DNA from 3 places in the Shewanella sp. A22 genome. Region 1 is predicted to be linked to each of the others. Evidence: predicted binding sites of a transcription regulator. Region 1 holds the regulator's gene; each other region holds the start of a gene.

Region 1 (4,232 bases):
ATCGTTTTGCTAATTGATCTGCAATATATACTGAACGGTGCTGACCACCAGTACAACCAATTGCGATGGTAAGATAGCTACGATTATTACGTTCTAAATGTGGCATCCAAGTTTCAAATAGGTTTTCAATTTGCCAAATAAACTTATTAACTAATGGCTGACGCCCTAAAAACTCCTGTACGGGTTCGTCTAACCCCGTAAATGGGCGTAGTTCTATTTCCCAATGTGGGTTGGGTAAAAAGCGTACATCAAACATAAAGTCTGCTTCTGTTGGCATGCCGTGTTTAAAGCCAAAAGACTCAAAGTTAATCACTAACTCTTTATCAACACTGCCTAATAAAATTTGCCTAACTTGGTCGCTTAATTCGTAGATATTCAGTGCTGAAGTGTCGATGTAATGGTCTACAATTTTTGCTATCGGCTCAAGTAAACGCCCTTCGAGCTTGATCGCTTCTTGCAGTGAAATGTGATTTTTAGATAACGGATGTAATCGACGAGTTTCGCTGTAACGTTTAAGCAATACTTTGTCATTGGAATTTAAAAAGAAGCTGATAATTTCAGTGTCGTTCTCAAGTAGTGCTAATTGGTCTTGAAGTACTTTACCTTGTTCTGCAATATTGCGTACATCAACGCTAATGGCAACCAGATCATTACTGCCTTTGAGCTGAGCTAATAATGCGCCAATGAGAGGTAAAGGCAAATTATCTACACAATAATATCCTAGATCTTCCAATACTCTTAAGGCTACTGATTTTCCTGAGCCTGAACGTCCCGATACTATGACAAGTTTCATGCAGTAATAACCTGATAAAGTTCTGTTGCGTCGTGAGTTTTACGAAGCTGTTTCAATATTTGCTTATCACTGAGCTTTTGAGCCATGCTTGATAATGTGCTTAAGTGTTGCTGGCACTGATCTGCAGGCACTAATAAAGCAAATAAAATATCCACGGGCTGCTTATCGATAGCATCAAAGGCTATGGCTTCTTCACATTTAATAAATATTGCGATGGGGTGATCGATGGTCGTTAATCGGCCATGAGGTATCGCAATGCCATTTCCTATACCTGTGCTACCCATTTTCTCTCTCGCTAAAAGGCTTTCAAAAACCTCTTGCGAAGACAGGGTTGGGTACTGGGCAGCAACTAAATCGCTGATGAGTTCCAGTACTTTTTTCTTACTGCCCGGTGTGGCACAGGTAGTGCATTCCGGCTGCAGGATGGTACAAAGTTCCATCGTTAGTGTTTTGTATACTTCTCTTTGTGTTTAATTACCTGACGGTCGAGTTTATCGATCAGGGCGTCTATTGCAGCATACATGTCAGTATTTTCTGACATGGCAAAAATCTCAGTGCCACTTAGGGTGATTCTTGCTTCTGCTTTTTGTTGTAATTTTTCTACATTGAGCACAACGTGTACATTATTGATCTGATCTGAGTGTCGTTCAAGCTTTGAAAATTTACCATGAACGTATTCACGTAAAGATTCGGTGATGTCGATATGATGTCCAGATAGATTTATATGCATTAAAAATCCTCCATTACCCTGTAGGTTATAAACTCTTACGTTGGTTTGAGGGCGGTATGAGCATTGCTTCACGGTATTTTGCTATCGTACGACGAGCAACGTTGATACCCTGTTCAGCCAGAAGTTGAGCCATTTTACTGTCACTCAGTGGTTTTTTCTGGTTTTCCGCTGCTACCAGCTTTTTGATAAAAGCACGAATCGCGGTTGATGAGCACTCTCCACCATCGTCGGTACTGACATGGCTAGAGAAGAAGTATTTTAGTTCAAATAGGCCCCGCGGGGTATGCATATACTTTTGTGTTGTTACTCGTGAAATGGTTGATTCGTGCATTTCTACAGCTTCTGCAATATCATTTAATACCATAGGCTTCATGGCTTCTTCACCATATTCAAAAAAGCCTTGCTGAAATTTTACAATGCAGTTTGCCACTTTGAGTAAAGTCTCATTACGACTTTCTATACTTTTTATAAACCATTTAGCCTCTTGCAAGTGGCCACGTATAAATTGGCTGTCAGACGGATTTTTACTGCTTTTCGCCATTGCTGCATATTGCTGATTAACACCAATTTTTGGCATATTATCTGGATTTAATTCTACTACCCAACGGCCATTTTTTTTAAACACGGTGACATCAGGAATGACATACTCATCGTCGACGGCTGTAATGGATAATCCTGGGCGAGGATTGAGTGACTGGATTAGTGCTATGGCATCACGTAATTCATTTTCTTTTAACTTCGTTTTGCGCATTAACAATCTAAAGTCACGTCCAGCAATTAAGTCTAAATAGTCTTTAATTAATAGACGAGCATTATCAATATGGGGGGTGGTATTGGAAAATTGTGCCAATTGAATTAATAGGCATTCACTTAAGTCACGCGCTGCTACACCAACAGGATCAAAGTGTTGGATCCGTTTTAACACCGCTTCAACTTCGTCGAGTTCAACATTTTCATCCCCCATAGCTTCGAGGATATCCTCGGTATTTTGGGTTAAATAGCCTCGTTCATCAATCGCATCAATAATTGCGGTGGCAATGGCAAGATCGGTATCGGAAAACGGTGTGAGGTTTTTTTGCCATTCTAAATGTTCATAAAGACCCTCGGTGGTTTCACCTTGGAATGGCATGTCATCATCACGCATACTAGCGCTACCAGAACCTGACATAGGAGAAGCGGTATACACTTCATCCCATGTAGTATCCATTGCAAGATCATCCATTGTTTCTTTGGTCATGGACTCTGCTGTATCGACAGTAGAGGTGTCTTTTTCAATGTTGACGATGCTGTTGTCACTAAAGTCTGTATCTGCTTGATCTCGACTTTCTTTGGCTGTGTCCTTTGCATCAGAAAACTCATCTTCTATTTCAAGCAATGGGTTTGAGTCTAATGCTTGCTGGATTTCTTGCTGTAGCTCCAATGACGATAACTGCAGTAGGCGAATAGCCTGCTGCAGTTGGGGGGTCATGGTTAAGTGTTGACCCATTTTGAGTTGGAGTGACGCTTTCATTTACCGCTTATCCCTAGATGATTTTCATAAAATGACAATCTCGAAAAACTGTTATGGATTATCACGTACATCAATGACACTTATAGCTATTTAGATATCGTTCAACGAAATGAGTTAGATAGGTTAAAAAGCCACTAAAGTAACTATAGCTTGAATTGTTCACCTAAGTACACAGCGCGAACTTGCTGATTGCTTAATATCTCATCAGGTGTGCCTTCGGCGATTAAATTACCTTGGCTAACAATATAGGCCCGTTCACAAACATCGAGTGTTTCACGTACATTATGGTCGGTAATCAATACCCCCAGCCCACGGCTTTTAAGCTGTTGGATAATTTTTTTAATGTCGATAACCGATATTGGGTCGACACCAGCAAAGGGTTCGTCGAGCAAAATAAATTTGGGGTTGGCTGCTAATGCGCGTGCAATTTCAACTCGGCGTCGTTCACCACCCGATAACGACATACCTTGACTGTCTCGAATATGAGTAATATGAAACTCTTCCAATAAATGTTCGAGTTGTTCAATACGCTGGTCTGTGTTGAGTTCTTTACGAGTTTGCAACACAGCCATAATATTGTCATATACTGTCAGCTTGCGGAAAATACTGGCTTCTTGTGGTAAGTAACCAATCCCTTTGCGGGCGCGAAGGTGCATAGGGTCGGCGGTGAGGTCATCATTATCAATTAGGATCCGACCTTTATCGCTTTTGACTAACCCAACAACCATATAAAATGTGGTTGTTTTACCTGCGCCATTGGGGCCTAAAAGACCCACAATTTGGCCCGTTTTAACCGTTAAACTCACATCTTTTACAACTTGACGGGCTTTATAGCTTTTAGCTAGATTTTCAGCGGTTAAGGTTATTTGGGTCATTGTTTGATCTGCTTGTTTACTGGAATTTCTGGGAGCTTTTGTTTTGGTGCTGTTTCGTCTTGGAAATTCTCAGGTTGAATAATAGTGATTACGCGATCTTGGCCTTTGCCAGTACTTTCTGCAATCAGCTCTTGAGCATTGATGTTGTATTTAATTCGATTACCTGTAACTTGGCTACCGGATTGATCAAGTTTGGCATTACCGGTTAATGTGAGTGTGGTAGTGGCAAGATCATAGGTTATTTCGTCAGCGCTAGCGGTACCAATTTGACCATCGTCTAACTCTTGTGAAAATGTGGCTGGTTTTCCCGTGGCGATAAGCTTT
Region 2 (4,232 bases), on a different contig from region 1:
ACTTCTGGTATGGTTACCTCAGACAGAATGCGTGATGGTATTACTCAAGGGTTTGAAACCGCTACCGGCAATGACACCCACTTTATTGCCAAAGAGATCCTACATTTTACCGAATTGTTTTCAGATAATATTACCAAAGGTGATCAATTTACGTTTGTGACTCAAAAAGGTAAGGGCGTGAGTAGTATTGTAAATGGTCATGTTCAAGGAGAGATCGTTGGTGAGGCTTTTCGTCAGGCATTACTCAGTATTTGGCTAGGTGATGAGTCTGCGCAACAAAGTTTACGTCAGGCGATGCTTGCTCAGTCAATTCAATAACAGCTTATTTATTACTATGTATTTAATCTCTGATTAAGTCGTCTGGCTTATTTCATCACGCTTTATTTATCCCCATCGTTAGAGTGAGTATTAAACTGAAAAGTCGTTACCAAGTGTTGAAATGGTAGATGTTTTACCTTTTTCATTGTAGGTCAAGCTTGAAGCATTTCGGCTTGCTTGTAACGCTTGGGCAAATCGATTCATACTCGCTATATTGAGTTCTATTAAACTGGAATTTTGGCTATTGATGTCTTTACATTGCGCGAGGACCGTTTTTGCTTGCGTGACTTTTTCTACTAGCTCTGGATCGGTTGTAAGCAGTATATGTTGAGGATGATTGGCCAGCTTTTCGTCGGTGGTTTTCATCGCAAATAAACATTGCGTTTTGTCTTTAGAAAGCGCCAACAGCTTGTCTGCATCTTGTTTGGTTAATGCTAGTGTTTCAGCATCAATAAGCTGTTTTAGCTGTGATAATGTCTTATTTTGGCTATCTAGTAGTTCGCTTAATTGTTGTTTTAGTTCTGTCATATATTACTCTTAGTTTTTTAACAGACACCTTTATATGATGCATATAGCACCTCATGTTGTATGTCGTTAAAACAAATTAAAGAGTAACGTTTAACGGTTACTCTTTGTCAATTGACAAACTGCCTAGCTCGGTTTCAAAGCTGGCAATATTTGCAGCAAGTTTTTCTGGGTCAACTTTATAGCGCCCTTCAGAAATTGCTTGCTTGATTTCGGCAACCTTTTTTTGGTCGACTTCAGGCAACGATGCCATTTTAGTTTGCGCACTCTGAAGCTGGTGAGCTTGAGAGGTTATGCTAACAGAATCTGTTTTAACTGGTGTAGCCGTTTTTGGGGCTGCGTCAGTGTTAGGGTGTTTAGTTGACTGCGTGTCGCGTGCAGTGCGCATTTGTGTATTGGTAGTAGTATTATGCTTAATGTCAATTGCCATGGGAGGCTCCAGCGTTATGAATCAGGTTTTCCAAACAGGCTATCGGCACGCAAGGAAAAAACTTTAACACTATTTTACATTCTTACTTCAACTTCGCCAACGCCAATTACGACAGCATCAAATTGCTTACTTGTATTGCTATTCTTTACTCGGATAACGTCATCAAGATTACCATTACGCAATGCTTCACCTAGGGTTTTTATTTGCACATTTGCAGTATTAGCATAAATGGCAACAGTGTCGCCTTTGCATACAAAACACAGGTTATTGCTGAGTACTGGTGAGTCTTTCGCTACCCGACGTTTTACTCTTGAGCCAATTAATGCGCTTGTATCAGAAAAAAACTGACCTTTTAAACTATATTGATCGACATACATAATGTGCAGGTGATGTTGATCGATAATTTGGTCTGGTGATAGAAGTTGGGTCGCAACCACTACAGGATATTGTATTTCAACTCTAACCGAGAGGTACATTTGCCATGGGTAGTCATAGTCTGGGCTGTCGCAACTTATTTTTACCATGTTGTTTCGGCTAATGGCTCTTTCACTGGCAATTTCGACCTTAATTGGCGGATGACAGCGTGGCGGACTTATTCTGCCTTCCAGATTTTGTGGGGTAATCTGTACTTTAGCCTTTGAGTCGGCATCAATTTTCTTGGCGACAACCTCTTTAGCTAACTCATAAATGGTCGATAATGTAGGTGTTGTGATGTCTTCGCTCGCAAATGCGGGCAAAGAATAAGTTATTGAGCACAAAAAACACAAAAAAAATACTTTCATAATGAAGATACTAGCTTGTTTTGCCAGAATACACCTATACTTTGAAAAACGGAAAATATGCGAGTGGTCTCTGCATACAAAATGAAGCAACAAATTAACGATACTGATGAGATAATAATATCATTATCCTTTTGTCAAAAAAGTGTCGTTATGTTGTGTATAGTAATTTATGTAGATTGAAGCAAATTGCATGCCCACTTTAAGGTTCCGTAGATTGGTCTTTCTTAAGGGGCTATTTTTAGACGGTTGTGGCTGCATCATACTTCACTTGGATTGCTTAATGCTGACAACCGCAGCAATTGATTTAGCCGTAAATAACAGCGTAAGAGTGACATTAAAAGGTGTTTAACCGGGCCATTTTATTTTAACAAAGTAATATTTGTGGCAAAGTACTCACTAGCGTCGAAATTTTGTCACTATGATTTTGATTACGATATTCTGTTTATGTTGAACAATGTTCAATATAAAGGGTCAATAGGCACTAGCTAGATGGGTGTTGGTTTATCGTGCATTGAACCGCACAACAGTAAGAAATGTATTAACCGTATTATGCTAAACCAAGGTTTACTATAATGTTAAAGAACAGATTTTATCCTTTTGGGTGACAGTTAACTACAAGGCCGTTTTATGTCGAGCATTTTAGAATCAGTAAATAAACGTACCCAGCTTGTCGGGCAAAACAGACTAGAGTTGCTATTGTTTAGGCTTAACGGCCGTCAACGGTTTGGGATTAACGTGTTTAAGGTAAAAGAGGTGTTACAATGCCCACCGCTAACAACCTTACCTAAATTAAATCGTTTCGTGAAAGGCGTGGCTCATATTCGTGGGGCGACGATTTCTGTTATTGATTTAAGTGCAGCAACGGGTGGTCGTCCACTGACGTCAACTGAAAATTGCTTTATTATCATTTCTGAATATAACCGAAGTGTTCAAGGTTTTTTAGTTAGCTCTGTTGAACGTATTATTAATATGAATTGGGCTGCTATTATGCCACCCCCTCAAGGTGCTGGACGTTATTCATACTTAACGGCTGTGACCGAAATTGAAGGTGAGTTGGTTGAAATTTTAGATGTTGAAAAAATTCTTGATGAAATCTCACCGGTTAAGACCGCTATCAGTAAAGAAGTCAATGAGACGTTAACTATTGATAGAGAACAGCATTACCATATTATGGTTATTGACGACTCTGCCGTGGCACGTAAACAGATTATTCGCTCATTAGAATCTTTAAATTTACAGATAGATACCGCTAAAGATGGTAAAGAAGCATTAGATAAGCTGAAACGAATAGCGACCGAGATGGATGATGTATCTGTTGAAATTCCGCTTATTATTTCTGATATTGAAATGCCTGAAATGGATGGTTATACCTTAACTGCCGAAATTCGCGATGATCCAAAATTAAAGAACATAAAAGTGGTATTACACACATCCTTGAGTGGTGTGTTTAACCAAGCAATGGTAGAAAAAGTTGGGGCAAACGACTTTATTGCTAAGTTTAACCCCGACGAATTAGCCGCAGCAGTTAATAAACATTTGAGTTTATAAACCCTTCGCATTATGAAATGTTAGAGGTTTAGCATAATAAGCTTACATATTAGGAAGTTAATGTGACAGATAAATCACTTGCTGAAGCAGAGTACAATCAATTTAGGCTGTTTTTAGAGCAGCATAGCGGTATTGTGTTAGGTGAGAATAAACAGTATTTAGTGCGTAGTCGTTTGGCACCATTGATGGGAAAGTATAATTTACCTTCTTTATCTGAGGTGGTTAAAAAGTCGATGAAACCGACTGAACGTCAATTACGTGCAGAAGTGATTGATGCCATGACGACGAATGAAACCTTATGGTTTCGAGACCGTTACCCATTTGAATTACTGCATAATACTCTATTGCCTGAATACAGTAAGCTTGGTCGTCCATTAAAAATATGGTCGGCGGCGTGCTCTTCTGGACAAGAACCTTACTCGTTGGCGATGACTGTGTTAGAATACCAGCAACGTAAACCGGGTGCATTGCCTGGCGGTGCGGCCATTCAAGCAACGGACTTGTCGCCTTCTATGTTGGAGCGCTGTAAGCATGCTGAGTATGATGGTTTAGCCCTAGCTCGTGGCTTGTCTGAAGAACGTAAGCGTCAGTTTTTTGATTCTTTGCCTTCGGGTAACATGAAAGTAAAA
Region 3 (4,232 bases), on a different contig from region 1:
GATTGAATGTTGGTTTATCATTACTTGGTAGGGTTTTAGACGGTAGTGGTGTGCCTTTAGATGCTCTAGGTCCGCTTAATACAGATCAACATGCTGCACGTCATGGTCCTTATATTAACCCATTATCTCGACGCGCAATTACTGAACCATTAGATGTTGGCGTTCGTGCTATTAATTCAATGTTAACGGTTGGCAAAGGTCAGCGTATGGGGTTATTTGCTGGTTCTGGTGTGGGTAAAAGTGTGCTGCTTGGCATGATGACACGAGGTTCGAAAGCCGACATTATCGTGGTTGGGTTAGTGGGCGAACGTGGCCGAGAAGTTAAAGAGTTTATTGAAGAAATTTTGGGTGAAGAAGGTAGAGCGCGCTCTGTTGTTGTTGCCGCTCCAGCTGATACTTCACCATTAATGCGTTTACGGGCTTGTGAAACCTCCACGCGTATCGCAGAGTATTTTAGAGATTTAGGTTATGATGTTTTATTATTAATGGATAGTCTGACCCGCTATGCGCAAGCGCAGCGTGAAGTGGCATTAGCGGTAGGAGAACCGCCTGCCACTAAAGGGTATCCACCTTCAGTATTCGCAAAGCTTCCACGTTTGGTTGAACGTGCTGGTAATGGCGGCGCTGGGCAAGGTTCTATTACTGCTTTTTATACAGTTTTGACCGAAGGTGATGATCAACAAGATCCTATTGCAGATGCTTCAAGGGCCATTTTAGATGGTCACATTGTGTTATCTCGTCAACTTGCTGATTCTGGGCATTACCCTGCTATAGATGTTGAAGCATCGATTAGTCGTGTCGCACCTATGGTAATAAGTGGCGAGCATCTAGAAGCGATGCGTAAAGTTAAGCAGATGTATTCTTTATATCAGCAGAATCGCGACCTTATTTCTATTGGTGCTTACGCTCAGGGGAGCGATCCTCGAATTGATAATGCAATACGTTTACAACCAGCAATGAATGCTTTTTTACGCCAGGGGTTTAAAGAGCCCGTAACGTTTGAAGATAGCCGAGTGATGTTGACTCAAATAGCGGCACAGTGTCAGGGGTAAAGTAAATGACTCGACCGGACCCACTATTAACGGTATTGAAGCTAGCGACATCCGCCGAAGAGCAAGCTGCGCTACAGTTAAAATCTGCTCAATTTGAAAAACAAAAACGCCAAGGTCAGCTAGATGCATTAAATAATTATCGATTAGATTATATGAAGCAGATGGAAGGGCATACTGGAACGACGTTACGCGCAAATCAATATCATCAATTTCACCAGTTTATAAGACAGGTAGACAGTGCAATTGCACAACAAGTTGCCGCAGTTCAAGATGCCGAAAAACAAGTTGGCTACCGTCAAGTTCATTGGCAAGAAAAGCAACAAAAGCGTAAGGCGGTAGATATGTTATTAGCTCAAAAAGCCAGTAAAGCATTAGCGGTAGAAGCCAAACGCGAACAAAAAATGTCTGATGAGTTCGCTATGCAACAATATTTCCGTCAAAAAAATAAATAGCCTCGGTTCGACCTAAACAAAGGGTATTAAACCACGTATTGCCTTCCTCATTATGTTGAGTTTATTTGTCATAGGCACTAGCGATGTCATCTGACTAATTGGCTTTGAGTAAAATGACGAGTTTGGAAGACGTGATTTGTGTGCATTTTACTTTATCTGCTTGCTTTCCATTTCTGAATACCATTTATCTTCATATCGATAACGCCATGTATTTGCTTTAGCCAACAATATAGATGTGTTTATTTAAAAAATGATTCGCGGAATAGATATTGGCATTTAAATTGCTTAATGTTATTGATGTAAATAAAAATCGTCAGTGAAGCGACAGTAAATATCTCATTAGTGGATTTTACAACACACTTATACATATAAACCTAACAGCAATTCGAAGAGTACAAGGTGAAATGAGAGTGCGGTTTACTAGGCGAAAAATAACCTACCTTTGTTTGATTGAGTGGAGCAGATTATGCAACAGATAAGCAATATCTTACTTGGCAGTAGCAATAAAGCTGCGGATGCAGGTTCGAAAGGGAATATGCAAGATGTTGAAAATACATCGTTCTTATCTGCTTTTAATCAAGCAAGTGAATCAGAACTTGTCTCAAAGGAAAGTGGCAAAACGCTGCAGTCTTCATATGGTATTGAAGCTCAAAGCGTGAATGTAACAATCGACGGTGAGGTATCGGGAGACGAAAATGCCGATGCTGAAATGATTTTTGCTCAATTGAATATGGCAGATGTTCTAAATAAAAGTCACTCCGTTGACGGAAAAGAGTTGCCGCTAGAAGAGCAATCTGAGGGATATTTTGACGTGACAGTTTCGTTGGCATTCGAAGATAATACCTCTGATAGCGATATCGTCGATGCATCAGAACATACATCTACAGTCTCAGAAACTCTTGCTACGTTAAGTCCGGAGGAGCTAAGTAAAATAATGGCGTTTTCCGATTTATCGTTAAAAGAACTCCAAGCTTTAGATAGTCAAGCTTTCAGTGAGTTAATGGGGGAGTTTAATTTACACCAACTCGCTGCCGGTGAGCCGAGTATTGTTATCACAAGCGATAATGCTGATGACAATCTAGGCATCATAGACAACGTAAACATCAAAGATAATGCCAATGATAGAGCTCAATCTTCTGGCCAGATAGCGGTGGCAGACGGAAAAAGTGAGACTGATAAGTCAGTTGTTGCAAGTGTGGCAATACCTAGAACAGAGACAGTTACAGAAGCAAACTCAGTGAATGTGAAATCAGACATGACTCGTCCTATTGGCTCTGCAGAGGCATCTGTTGATCCCAAAACCATTTTAGGTGATAAAACTCGCGTTGATGGCAATATTCAATTAAATGCCAATGAGCCCAAAGATCCCAAAGTATTAGCGAAAGCTGATTTTGCTGTTGTACTCGACACCATAGCGACAAAACGTACCTCTAGTGATACTACAGCAAGTGTCAATCAAGCAAGTATGGGATTGGATGCCATGGCGGGAGTTGGTGACACAGATAGTAGGTCACTACAGAATCAGAGTAGTCTAACTCCTGCACATAAAAGTGAAGTACCTCAATTTCAGTTATCATTAAGACCACAAGGCGAAGCCGGTGGCCAAATGCAGGAGATGATCCAGCGTTTCTCTCCGGTGATGAAACAACAGTTAATCACAATGGTCAGTAATGGTATTCAACAAGCTGAAATTCGTCTCGATCCGCCTGAGCTAGGCCACCTTACGGTTAAAATTCAGATCCAAGGCGATCAAACTCAGGTTCAGTTTCATGTTGCCCAATCGCAAACCCGTGATATTGTTGAACAAGCTATGCCGAGATTACGAGATATGCTCTCACAAGAAGGGTTACAATTAACCGATAGCCATGTTTCTCAAGGTGGTGACGGACGTGATCAGCAGCAAGAACAATCGAGTGGTCAAGGTAGTGGCGATAGCCAATTGGATGAAATTTCAGCACAAGAGGCCAGCTTGGTGACAAATCCATCAAGTAGTTTACATTCTGCTATAGATTATTATGCTTAAGCAGGTAACCTATAGCAATAATATGGCTTCTTAATAACAACGGGTTATTTAGTTAAGTCTCAATGTTAATCACTATGTTGATTAGGAGCCGCAACTATGGCTGAACAAGAGCAAGAACAAGAATTAGAATTAAATGAAGAAGCCCCTAAAGGCGGTAAGAAAATCAATAAATTGGTTCTCTTTGGTGGCCTTGGTATTGTACTTGCTTTGTTAGTGGGGGGAGGGGTTTGGTTTTTTATGGGAACGGACGAACCCGTTTCGGATGGTGCTGAAACAACCGAATCACAACCCGATTCTACTGTTATTGCTGAAGCTGAATATGTTGGTATGCCAAGACCTTTTTTATTTAATTTACCTGGAGTTGATAGAGCACGACTTGTTGAAATTAAAGTTCAACTCATGGTGCGTGGCGATGATGATAGTGTATTGATCAAAAAACATATTCCATTAATTGAAGATGCATTATTAACCACCTTTAGTGCTGCTGATGTGCAAAAGCTGAGTACGCAAGCGGGTAAAGATGAGCTTCGTCAATTGGCGTTACTTAATGTACAAAATACGTTGCAATCAATAACAGGACGAACGGTCGTTGAGAAAGTCCTGTTTACGGGTTTTGTAATGCAATAACCAAAAGCATTAACTGCTAAGGCGATGATGTGAGTGATTTATTAAGCCAAGATGAGATTGATGCGCTATTACATGGTG

What was found. The regulator sigma-54, encoded in region 1, starts transcription at its own class of promoters, with help from an activator protein. The targets are predictions, from matches to a motif close to GTTGGCACGNNNNTNGNNT.
Region 2: a site for sigma-54 is predicted at 2,235-2,253, ahead of flgA (flagellar basal body P-ring formation chaperone FlgA). Genes of this name have one in related genera too.
Region 3: a site for sigma-54 is predicted at 1,773-1,791, ahead of ACWXWT_RS00055 (flagellar hook-length control protein FliK). Genes of this name have one in related genera too.

What each region holds. Positions count from the first base shown of each region.
Region 1 covers NZ_JBSQBN010000094.1:13,626-17,857, reverse strand. Annotated here, with positions in the region: gene rapZ (RNase adapter RapZ) at 1-793, opposite strand, end outside; gene ptsN (PTS IIA-like nitrogen regulatory protein PtsN) at 790-1,233, opposite strand; gene hpf (ribosome hibernation-promoting factor, HPF/YfiA family) at 1,236-1,523, opposite strand; gene ACWXWT_RS15295 (RNA polymerase factor sigma-54) at 1,549-3,033, opposite strand; gene lptB (LPS export ABC transporter ATP-binding protein) at 3,177-3,908, opposite strand; gene lptA (lipopolysaccharide transport periplasmic protein LptA) at 3,905-4,232, opposite strand, start outside.
Region 2 covers NZ_JBSQBN010000026.1:19,139-23,370, forward strand. Annotated here, with positions in the region: gene ACWXWT_RS06935 (chalcone isomerase family protein) at 1-318, shown strand, start outside; gene ACWXWT_RS06940 (flagella synthesis protein FlgN) at 409-846, opposite strand; gene flgM (flagellar biosynthesis anti-sigma factor FlgM) at 944-1,273, opposite strand; gene flgA (flagellar basal body P-ring formation chaperone FlgA) at 1,348-2,055, opposite strand; gene ACWXWT_RS06955 (chemotaxis protein CheV) at 2,683-3,603, shown strand; gene ACWXWT_RS06960 (CheR family methyltransferase) at 3,666-4,232, shown strand, end outside.
Region 3 covers NZ_JBSQBN010000001.1:11,263-15,494, forward strand. Annotated here, with positions in the region: gene fliI (flagellar protein export ATPase FliI) at 1-1,052, shown strand, start outside; gene fliJ (flagellar export protein FliJ) at 1,058-1,504, shown strand; gene ACWXWT_RS00055 (flagellar hook-length control protein FliK) at 1,971-3,527, shown strand; gene fliL (flagellar basal body-associated protein FliL) at 3,624-4,154, shown strand; gene fliM (flagellar motor switch protein FliM) at 4,184-4,232, shown strand, end outside.